4 regions of the Pseudocitrobacter corydidari genome follow, and region 3 is predicted to be linked to each of the others. Evidence: predicted binding sites of a transcription regulator. Region 3 holds the regulator's gene; each other region holds the start of a gene.
The links. The regulator CRP, encoded in region 3, controls carbon source genes, mostly activating them, when cyclic AMP is high. The targets are predictions, from matches to a motif close to ATGTGANNNNNNTCACAT.
Positions count from the first base shown of each region.

Region 1 (2,205 bases), 2.2 Mb from region 3:
CCTACCTTCTTATGTGGATTTTTTATTTACTGCCTGACACAACGCTCACCTTAGTGATGGTCGCCTTCACGCAGGTAAATGACCCAGTATGTCAGCCCAACTAACAGGCCTCCGCCAATGATATTCCCGATAGTCACCGGAATGAGGTTATCAGTGATGAAGTTCATGATAGTCAGGTGAGAAAAACTATCCGGGGTTGAACCAACTGCGGTCCAGAACTCCGGGCTTGCAAAGTTGCGAATCACAATCCCCATTGGGATCATAAACATGTTTGCAATACTGTGCTCAAAGCCGCTGGCGACGAACATGGCAACCGGAAGAACCATAATCATGGCTTTGTCCATCAGGCTGCGGCCAGAGTAGCTCATCCAGACAGCCAGACAAACCATCAGGTTAGCCAGGATGCCGAGTGCAACGGCTTCGATAAATGTGTGGTGCATTTTGTGGTCAGCGGTTTGCAGGACATTCATGCCCCAGCCACCGTTAGCGGTCATATATTCGCCGGAGAGCCACATCAGCAGAACAAAGAGCAGACATCCTACCAGGTTACCAACATAGACGTTCAACCAGTTTTTCGCCAGTTGACCCCATGTGATGCGACCGCTGGCTTTCGCCACAACGATCAGTACCGTGGAAGTGAAGAGGTCGGCCCCGCAAATGACGCAGAGAATCAAGCCCAGTGAGAAGCAGATACCCCCAATCAGTTTCGCGACGCCAAAAGGCATGCCCGCGGTTCCTGTGGTGGCAGTAATGTAGAAAACAAAAGCAATCGAGATGAACACGCCCGCAGTAATCGCCAGATAAAAGGTTTTCAGCGGATGCTTCGTTGCTTTATAGACACCTGCTTCTTCGGCAACTTTGGCCATAGCGGCAGGAACAAGTAGATCAAAAGGGTTGTCAGCTTTCACACTAACTCTCTCTTTATTAAGTCGGCGACGAGATACTAACAAAGCATTATAGATGAGAATTTGATGTAGATCATATCTCGCCTGGCTTATAGGCCCGCAAATCGAATGGTTTTTCATCGAAAGCGGCATAACTTTTTGATTATCAAAGTAAAAATAAATTTTAAAGTTTGCAATATCAGTTGATTTTTTTCGTCAGCCTCCCGTTTTGCCAGTTAATTAAAATGGAGTAATGATCATTTAAATTAACATTATTGGTAAGCTACCAATAATAGTGTTTACTTGTGCGTAACGTAATTATCACAAATTAATTTACGGCATTTTAGAAATAAAAAAAGGGCCGTTAAACGGCCCCATAATATAGCGTAGAGTAATCTTTAAACCTACTTATTCTCCGGTCTTTTTAGCCCTGCTTTGACCAAAACGCAGCTTTTGCACACTGCAGTTTTTCGTAGGTTTGCAGTAGCGACTGGTGCGCAGGGAAGGCTTCGAGATCGCTATCCACGGCTTGTAAACCGTAGAACGGTGCTTCGCCGCTCAGCGCGGCGCTGGCAGCTTCTACGGCTTCAGCACCGTACATACGAATAAACGCATTCAGATATTGTAGCGGCTGGCGTTCTTCTTCCTGCGACAGCAGTAATAAGGTTTGCAGGCAACGATAATAATTCGCACGCTCGGCGCTAAAGATTGACGCGTTGAATTCCATTGTCCACTCGGTCCAGATCAGTGCCTGTTCCAGATCGCCACCGGCCAGCGCGAGCATCGCTTTCAACTCACCGACGCGCAGGGTGTACCAACCATTATCCTTGCCTGTTGCCAGGCCCAGCAGTTCACGTACGCGGGTGAAATCGTCCAGACCTTCTTCATCAAGCTGTTCAATCAGATTCAGGTACTCTTCTTTTTCCCACTCACTGTCTGGCAGGGTCAGAATTGTCTCACGCAGGTGGCTGCCCATATTATTGTTCGCGAGCCACAGATCTTCTGCCGGATAGATATCCGACATTCCCGGCACCAGAATACGGCAGGCGTAGACGCCTAAATGCTCGTAATCCGCGATGTACACTTCTTTATCTTCGGCGTTGAAAATCGCCATCAGGGTCGCGAACTCTTCTTCGGTGGTGCCGGAGAAATTCCAGTCCACAAACGGATAGTCGGCATCCTGCTTAAAGAGATCCCAGGAGATCAAACCGCTGGAATCGATGAAGTGAGTTTCCAGGTTGGCATGCTCGGCGACTTCTTCATCATCAAAGGTTGGCGGCGTGAACACGTCCAGATCTTTCAGACCACGGCCCTGCAGCAG
Region 1 is NZ_CP087880.1:2,032,375-2,034,579, reverse strand. Features, by position in the region: gene focA (formate transporter FocA) at 51-908, opposite strand; gene ycaO (30S ribosomal protein S12 methylthiotransferase accessory factor YcaO) at 1,309-2,205, opposite strand, start outside.
Region 1: focA (formate transporter FocA) is a predicted target of CRP. The motif match lies at 967-984, and genes of this name have one in related genera.

Region 2 (2,205 bases), 1.6 Mb from region 3:
CTCCTTGCCAGGCATTACGTACTATTTGTGTGATAAAATGAAACAGCGGTTTATTTTTGTTTGTTTATTATGTGAATCAGACAAACAGTTCAATAGCCAGGAAATTGTTTTAGATCATTTTAGCCAGTTGTGAGGCAGATTGGTTCGCGCGCAATTATTCGGCCAATCCCCGATTACGATAAAACAGGAGTTACAATGAAACAGGTTGCCGTGCTGTTAGCACCCGGGTTTGAAGAAGGCGAAGCGATTGTCACTATTGATATTCTGCGTCGTTTGCATCTTGAGGTTGAACTGGTGTCCTGCGCCGAATCGCGCGCGGTGGTGAGCTATCACGATATCCCGATGGTGGCGGATGCCACGCTTGCGGAATGTATGGATAAAATCTATGACGCTGTAGTACTGCCTGGCGGGCCGCAGGGTAGTGTGAATCTCGCGGCAAATAAAGACGTGGTGAAGTTTGTCGCCGCACATGATGAAGCCGGAAAATATATTTGCCCCATTTGCTCTGCCGCCGCCCGCGTGCTGGCAGGTAACGGCCTGCTTAAAGGCCGTCGCTATGTCTGTTCTGGCGACTTATGGCAGGATATTAAAGACGGTGAGTATATTGATGCCCCGGTAGTGGAAGATGGCAACCTCATCAGCGGGAAAGGATTTGGTCATGTCTTCGATTTCGCCTTTACCGTAGCGGCGCGCTTATTAGGGGATGAGGCGCCAGTCCGCGATCACGCGGACCACATCTACTATCCGTGGTAATCCGTTATACAAGGATTAGTTAGCTAACAATATAGATTATAATGCTATTGCCAGGGCGAATTGTCGGACAATTCGCCCTTTCTGTATGTCATTTTCTGCTAAATCCATGTATGCAACTACTGTAATTCTGCGGTGTGATGCGGCTCTCTTATGGATAAATATTTTCCCGCTATTAATGTGCTAACAACCGTATAGCAATTAACGAAACGGCTAATACGTTGTTTTACGTCCTAATTAAATTTTATAACCGATTATTTCCCTACAAATAAAAGCACAAAGGCTGGAGTATACCATGCACAAATTCACTAAAGCGCTGGCCGCCATCGGCCTGGCAGCGGTTATGTCACAATCAGCTATGGCAGAAAATTTGAAGCTCGGTTTTCTGGTGAAGCAGCCGGAAGAGCCGTGGTTCCAGACCGAATGGAAGTTTGCTGATAAAGCCGGCAAAGATTTAGGCTTTGACGTCATTAAAATTGCCGTGCCCGACGGCGAGAAAACCCTGAACGCCATCGATAGCCTGGCGGCTAACGGTGCGAAAGGGTTCGTTATCTGTACGCCGGATCCGAAACTGGGCTCGGCGATTATGGCGAAAGCGCGCGGCTATGACATGAAAGTCATCACCGTCGATGACCAGTTCGTTAACGCTAAAGGCAAGCCGATGGACACCGTTCCGCTGGTGATGATGGCGGCCAGTGAAATCGGCGCACGTCAGGGGCAGGAACTCTATAAAGAGATGCAAAAACGCGGCTGGGACGTGAAAGATACCGCCGTGATGGCGATCACCGCCAATGAACTGGATACCGCGCGTCGTCGTACTACCGGTTCGCTGGATGCGCTGAAAGCCGCAGGCTTCCCGGAAAAACAGATTTATCAGGTCCCGACCAAATCCAACGATATCCCCGGTGCGTTTGATGCCGGTAACTCCATGTTGGTGCAACATCCCGGCGTGAAGCACTGGCTGATCGTCGGCATGAACGATAACACCGTTCTGGGCGGCGTGCGCGCGACGGAAGGTCAGGGCTTTAAAGCGGCTGATGTCATCGGCATCGGTATCAACGGTGTGGATGCGGTGAACGAACTGTCGAAAGCCCAGGCCACTGGCTTCTATGGTTCCCTGCTGCCAAGCCCGGATATTCACGGCTACAAAACCAGTGAAATGCTCTACAACTGGGTAGAGAAGGGCGTAGAGCCGCCGAAATTTACTGCGGTTACCGACGTGGTGCTGATTACCCGTGAAAACTTCAAAGAAGAACTGGCGAAAAAAGGTCTGTAAGTCGTGATGCCTCTCCCCCGGCCAGGTTGCCGGGGGAGAGGTGACCCTGTCATTCAGGAGTGGTTATGCAACAGTCAACCCCTTATCTCTCGTTTCGCGGCATTTCTAAAACCTTCCCGGGCGTGAAAGCGTTATCCGATATCAGCTTCGACTGCTATGCCGGGCAGGTGCATGCGCTG
Region 2 is NZ_CP087880.1:829,485-831,689, forward strand. Features, by position in the region: gene G163CM_RS03840 (DJ-1/PfpI family protein) at 196-753, shown strand; gene G163CM_RS03845 (arabinose ABC transporter substrate-binding protein) at 1,046-2,026, shown strand; gene araG (L-arabinose ABC transporter ATP-binding protein AraG) at 2,092-2,205, shown strand, end outside.
Region 2: G163CM_RS03845 (arabinose ABC transporter substrate-binding protein) is a predicted target of CRP. The motif match lies at 886-903, and genes of this name have one in related genera.

Region 3 (2,205 bases):
ATCAGGTCGACCACTTTCTGCTGACGATTAAGCAACGGCGGCAGGGCGGTATTGGGGTCGGTATGTTGCGTCAGCAGGCTATATTTGGCTTCGCAGTACTCCGCCAGTTGGCGGTAAAGCAGGCTCAACGACTCGCGCAGCGGCTGTTCGCGCCATAGCCAGAACCAGAACCAGTTAAACAGCCCGTACCATAGCGTGCCGAGCGCGTAGATAAGCAGCGGTTCCCAGATGGGCATATTGCCCGCCAGGCTCAGGGTAAAAATGGCGGCAATCAGCGAGGCCGGAAGCAATCGCCCGTGCAGCGCGCTGATTTCGGCGGTAACGCCCAGCACCATCGCCAGACCGGTAAGAATAAACGGCAGCGGGATATCATCGGCCAGCAACAGTTGCACAATCAGGCTGCAACCGGCGAACAGAGACCCACCGATAATCAGGCGTTTGAAGAAGCGTTTATGGGGAGTATCCAGCCCGGCGATGTTGCAGCAGGCAGGCACTAAAGAGAACAGTAAGCCGTGTTGAAGCTGGCCGAGGATCAGGCCGACGGCGACCGGCAAACATAACACCAGCGTTTGCCGCAGTGCATAGTTGACTTCCGGGTGGTAAATCAGCCTGCGCCACATAAGAGACAAAAACGGCGTATTGCGCGAACAATACGCCGTCAGACGAGATTAACGCGTGCCGTAAACGACGATCGTTTTACCGTGTGCGGAGATCAGGTTCTGATCTTCCAGCATCTTCAGAATGCGGCCCACGGTTTCGCGGGAGCAACCGACGATCTGACCGATTTCCTGACGGGTGATTTTGATCTGCATACCGTCCGGGTGGGTCATGGCATCCGGCTGTTTTGCCAGATTCAGCAGCGTCTGTGCGATACGACCGGTAACGTCGAGGAACGCCAGGTTGCCCACTTTCTCAGAGGTAACCTGCAGACGGCGCGCCATCTGAGAGGAGAGACGCATCAGGATATCCGGGTTAACCTGGATGAGCTGACGGAATTTCTTATAGGAGATTTCAGCCACTTCACAGGCGGTTTTCGCCCGAACCCAGGCGCTACGTTCCTGGCCTTCTTCAAACAGGCCCAGTTCACCGATGAAATCGCCCTGGTTGAGGTAGGAAAGGATCATCTCTTTGCCTTCCTCATCCTTGATGAGTACTGCCACGGAGCCTTTAACGATGTAGTACAGCGTTTCCGCTTTTTCACCCTGGTGAATCAGCGTGCTCTTCGATGGGTACTTATGAATGTGGCAATGAGACAAGAACCATTCGAGTGTCGGGTCTGTTTGCGGTTTGCCAAGCACCATGCGCGGTTATCCTCTGTTATAAGCTATCGCCAGCGGCAAATCAGGCTACCACTGGTGGAAATAATGTCCTTCCCTCTACCTGGGAAGTTGGCCGTCAAAAATTGTCGCAGCCAGTATGTGATGTCCTCTGCATACATGCAGTACGTTTATGTATCTCTGTAGCATCCCGACTGTTTTAGCATAGCTTTCGCCGTGTGTCTCCTGGTGTCTCGCTTCAGCATGACCCAGGTCTACTTCCGTTGCGAGATTTGTTATGTGCGCGTAATCTGACAATAAATTTGCAACTCTGGAGTGACTATTATGCAAGCGCGTGTGAAATGGGTTGAAGGGTTAACCTTCCTGGGTGAGTCGGCTTCCGGGCACCAGATTCTAATGGATGGCAACTCAGGTGATAAAGCGCCAAGCCCGATGGAAGTCGTGCTGATGGCTGCGGGCGGTTGTAGCGCTATTGACGTCGTGTCAATCCTGCAAAAGGGCCGTTACGACGTGACCGATTGTGAAGTTAAGCTGACCTCTGAACGCCGCGAAGAAGCGCCACGTCTGTTCACGCACATCAATCTGCACTTCATTGTGACCGGCAAAGAACTGAAAGATGCGGCGGTGTCCCGGGCGGTGGATTTGTCCGCTGAGAAGTACTGTTCAGTGGCGCTGATGCTGGGCAAAGCGGTGAACATTACCCATTCTTATGAGGTGGTGGAGGGGTAACGCCCGCGTCGCCTTTATGTCGGATGGCGGCTACGCCTTATCCGACCTACGAAAGCTTTGTAGGTCGGGTAAGGTGCTATTTCACCCAATCTTCTTCCCTTCCATCAACCGCTGCACCAGCGGCGTCATGATCAATTCCATCGCCAGCCCCATCTTGCCGCCGGGAACGACCAGCGTATTCATATGAGAGATAAACGAG
Region 3 is NZ_CP087880.1:4,273,561-4,275,765, forward strand. Features, by position in the region: gene G163CM_RS19780 (YccS/YhfK family putative transporter) at 1-620, opposite strand, end outside; gene crp (cAMP-activated global transcriptional regulator CRP) at 669-1,301, opposite strand; gene G163CM_RS19790 (OsmC family protein) at 1,602-2,006, shown strand; gene G163CM_RS19795 (phosphoribulokinase) at 2,088-2,205, opposite strand, start outside.

Region 4 (2,205 bases), 1.9 Mb from region 3:
CCGACCTGGACACCCACGGCAAACATTCGCGCGCGCTATAAAGCACAGGGCATAATTTTGCCTGCGGTGATGCCCGCCGGGCCGGATAACCCAATGGGACATCACGCCATTCGCTTAGCGGCTCAGGGCGGCGTTTATCTGCTGCACGGAACGAACGCCGACTTTGGTATCGGCATGCGCGTCAGCTCCGGCTGTATTCGCCTGCGCGATGGCGATATCCGCAACTTGTTTGAGAAAGTTACGCCGGGCACCAAAGTGAATATCATCAACACGCCGATTAAAGCCTCGGTTGAACCGGGCGGCGTGCATCTGGTTGAAGTTCACCAGCCGCTGTCAAAACATATCGATGATGACCCGAAAACGCAGCCTATTGTGCTGAATGAGACGATGAGTGCGTTTAAAGAGAAGGCACAGACGAATACGGATGTGATGAACTATGCGATGGAGCTGCGCTCCGGCATGCCGGTTGACGTCACCCGCCATCATGTTGCGCAAGAGCAGTCGATGTAACGCTGATTCCAGACAGGCAAAAGCCCTGAGTGATGCGATCACTCAGGGCTTTTTTATGGCAGTGGCTTATTTAAAACGGCATTAATGAGGGAGTTAATGCTTATTTATAAATAACAGCCGTACCGTGCAGGTTGTTCGGACCACTTACTGAAGTGATACGGAACGATTTAGCGCCCATTTCGTCTGCTTTCTGAGACAGCTGATCTTCCAGAGAAGCCAGGTTCGGGCCTGCTGATGCCGCGATGGTACCGACTTTGTGCTGATCCGCCGGGGTAGATTGAACTTCAACCGCAGCGAAACTTGCGAATGACAGAGAACTCAGAACAGCGGCGAGAGCCAGAGTTTTTACGTTTTTCATGATTATGACCTATGCAGATGAACTATGATGTAGAGCAAACTTTATTAACTTAACGATCGATAAGGTAATGATAATGAGATCTGGATCACTCGTCAACATGATTTTTATAACGATCATTTAAATAATTAAAATCAGCCTATTTTTCATACCCATATGAATTATTTATTTTTGGGAATTCACCGCTGGCAGCCTGAAGCGATTATTTTTATAATGAGCGTTCACTAAAACCGAAAGAGGTACAACGGCACTATGACAACTGAGACGCAAAGTTGCGCTAAAAAGGGCCGTGGTCGACCAAAAGTATTTGACCGGGAAGCAGCGCTGGATAAAGCAATGACGCTTTTCTGGCAGCATGGCTACGAAGCCACGTCACTCTCCGATCTCGTAGAGGCCACGGGCGCAAAAGCACCTACCCTGTATGCAGAATTCGTGAATAAAGAGGGGCTGTTCCGCGCCGTTCTCGATCACTACATCGCTCACTTCGCTGCTAAACATGAAGCGAAGCTCTGTTGTGATGACAAGCGTGTGGATGAGGCGCTGAAGGATTACTTCACCGCTGTCGCGACCTGCTATACCAGTAAAGACACTCCGGCGGGCTGCTTTATGATTAACACGTCCGCCGCGCTGGCGGCGTCGTCGAAAGAGATAGCCAAAACCATTAAATCCCGCCACGCCGTTCAGGAACAAACCCTGCGCGAGTTTTTACAGCATCGTCAGGAGAAAGGTGAAATTCCGGCCGGGAAAGATGTGAATGAGCTGGCGCTTTTCTTAAGCTGCGTATTGCAGGGCATGTCGATTAGCGCTCGCGAAGGCGCAAGTTTTGACACGTTGATGCAGATTACCCGCACGACGCTGGGGTTGTGGCCGCATATGTTGGGTGAGTGATTTTCTGGCAATAGGATAACGGTTGAGACGGGGAGCGCTGGTATGTGAAGAACTCCCCGTTACGATAAAAGCGCTCTATTTTTCATCATCAGGCACACCGTTTTGAATAGCTTCAAGTCTTTTATCCATTAACACTCGAAAGCAACATGATATTGAAAATTATAAAAACAAAAAATATTTTTACCCGTCGAATATAATTAAATCCCTTCATGCTGACTCCGCCACAGTACCCCGTTACACAGCATCAAGTGACATTGGCTGATAATTATCAGGTCCAATCCGTTTGTCTTTATCTGGTGGTTCTTTTTCTTCATTAAATTGCTCCTTTAACGCCAAAACAGTCGCAAAATGAAGTCGTTCACAAAATTTTTGATTAGCTATTTTACACTGACTGGAAGAGAGAAATTGCAGTTTTTCAAGGTCTTCCTTATCCGTATACGTGCTAATATGAC
Region 4 is NZ_CP087880.1:1,123,572-1,125,776, reverse strand. Features, by position in the region: gene ldtC (L,D-transpeptidase LdtC) at 1-510, shown strand, start outside; gene bhsA (multiple stress resistance protein BhsA) at 611-868, opposite strand; gene G163CM_RS05205 (TetR/AcrR family transcriptional regulator) at 1,118-1,753, shown strand; gene G163CM_RS05200 (hypothetical protein) at 1,988-2,205, opposite strand, start outside.
Region 4: bhsA (multiple stress resistance protein BhsA) is a predicted target of CRP. The motif match lies at 942-959, and genes of this name have one in related genera.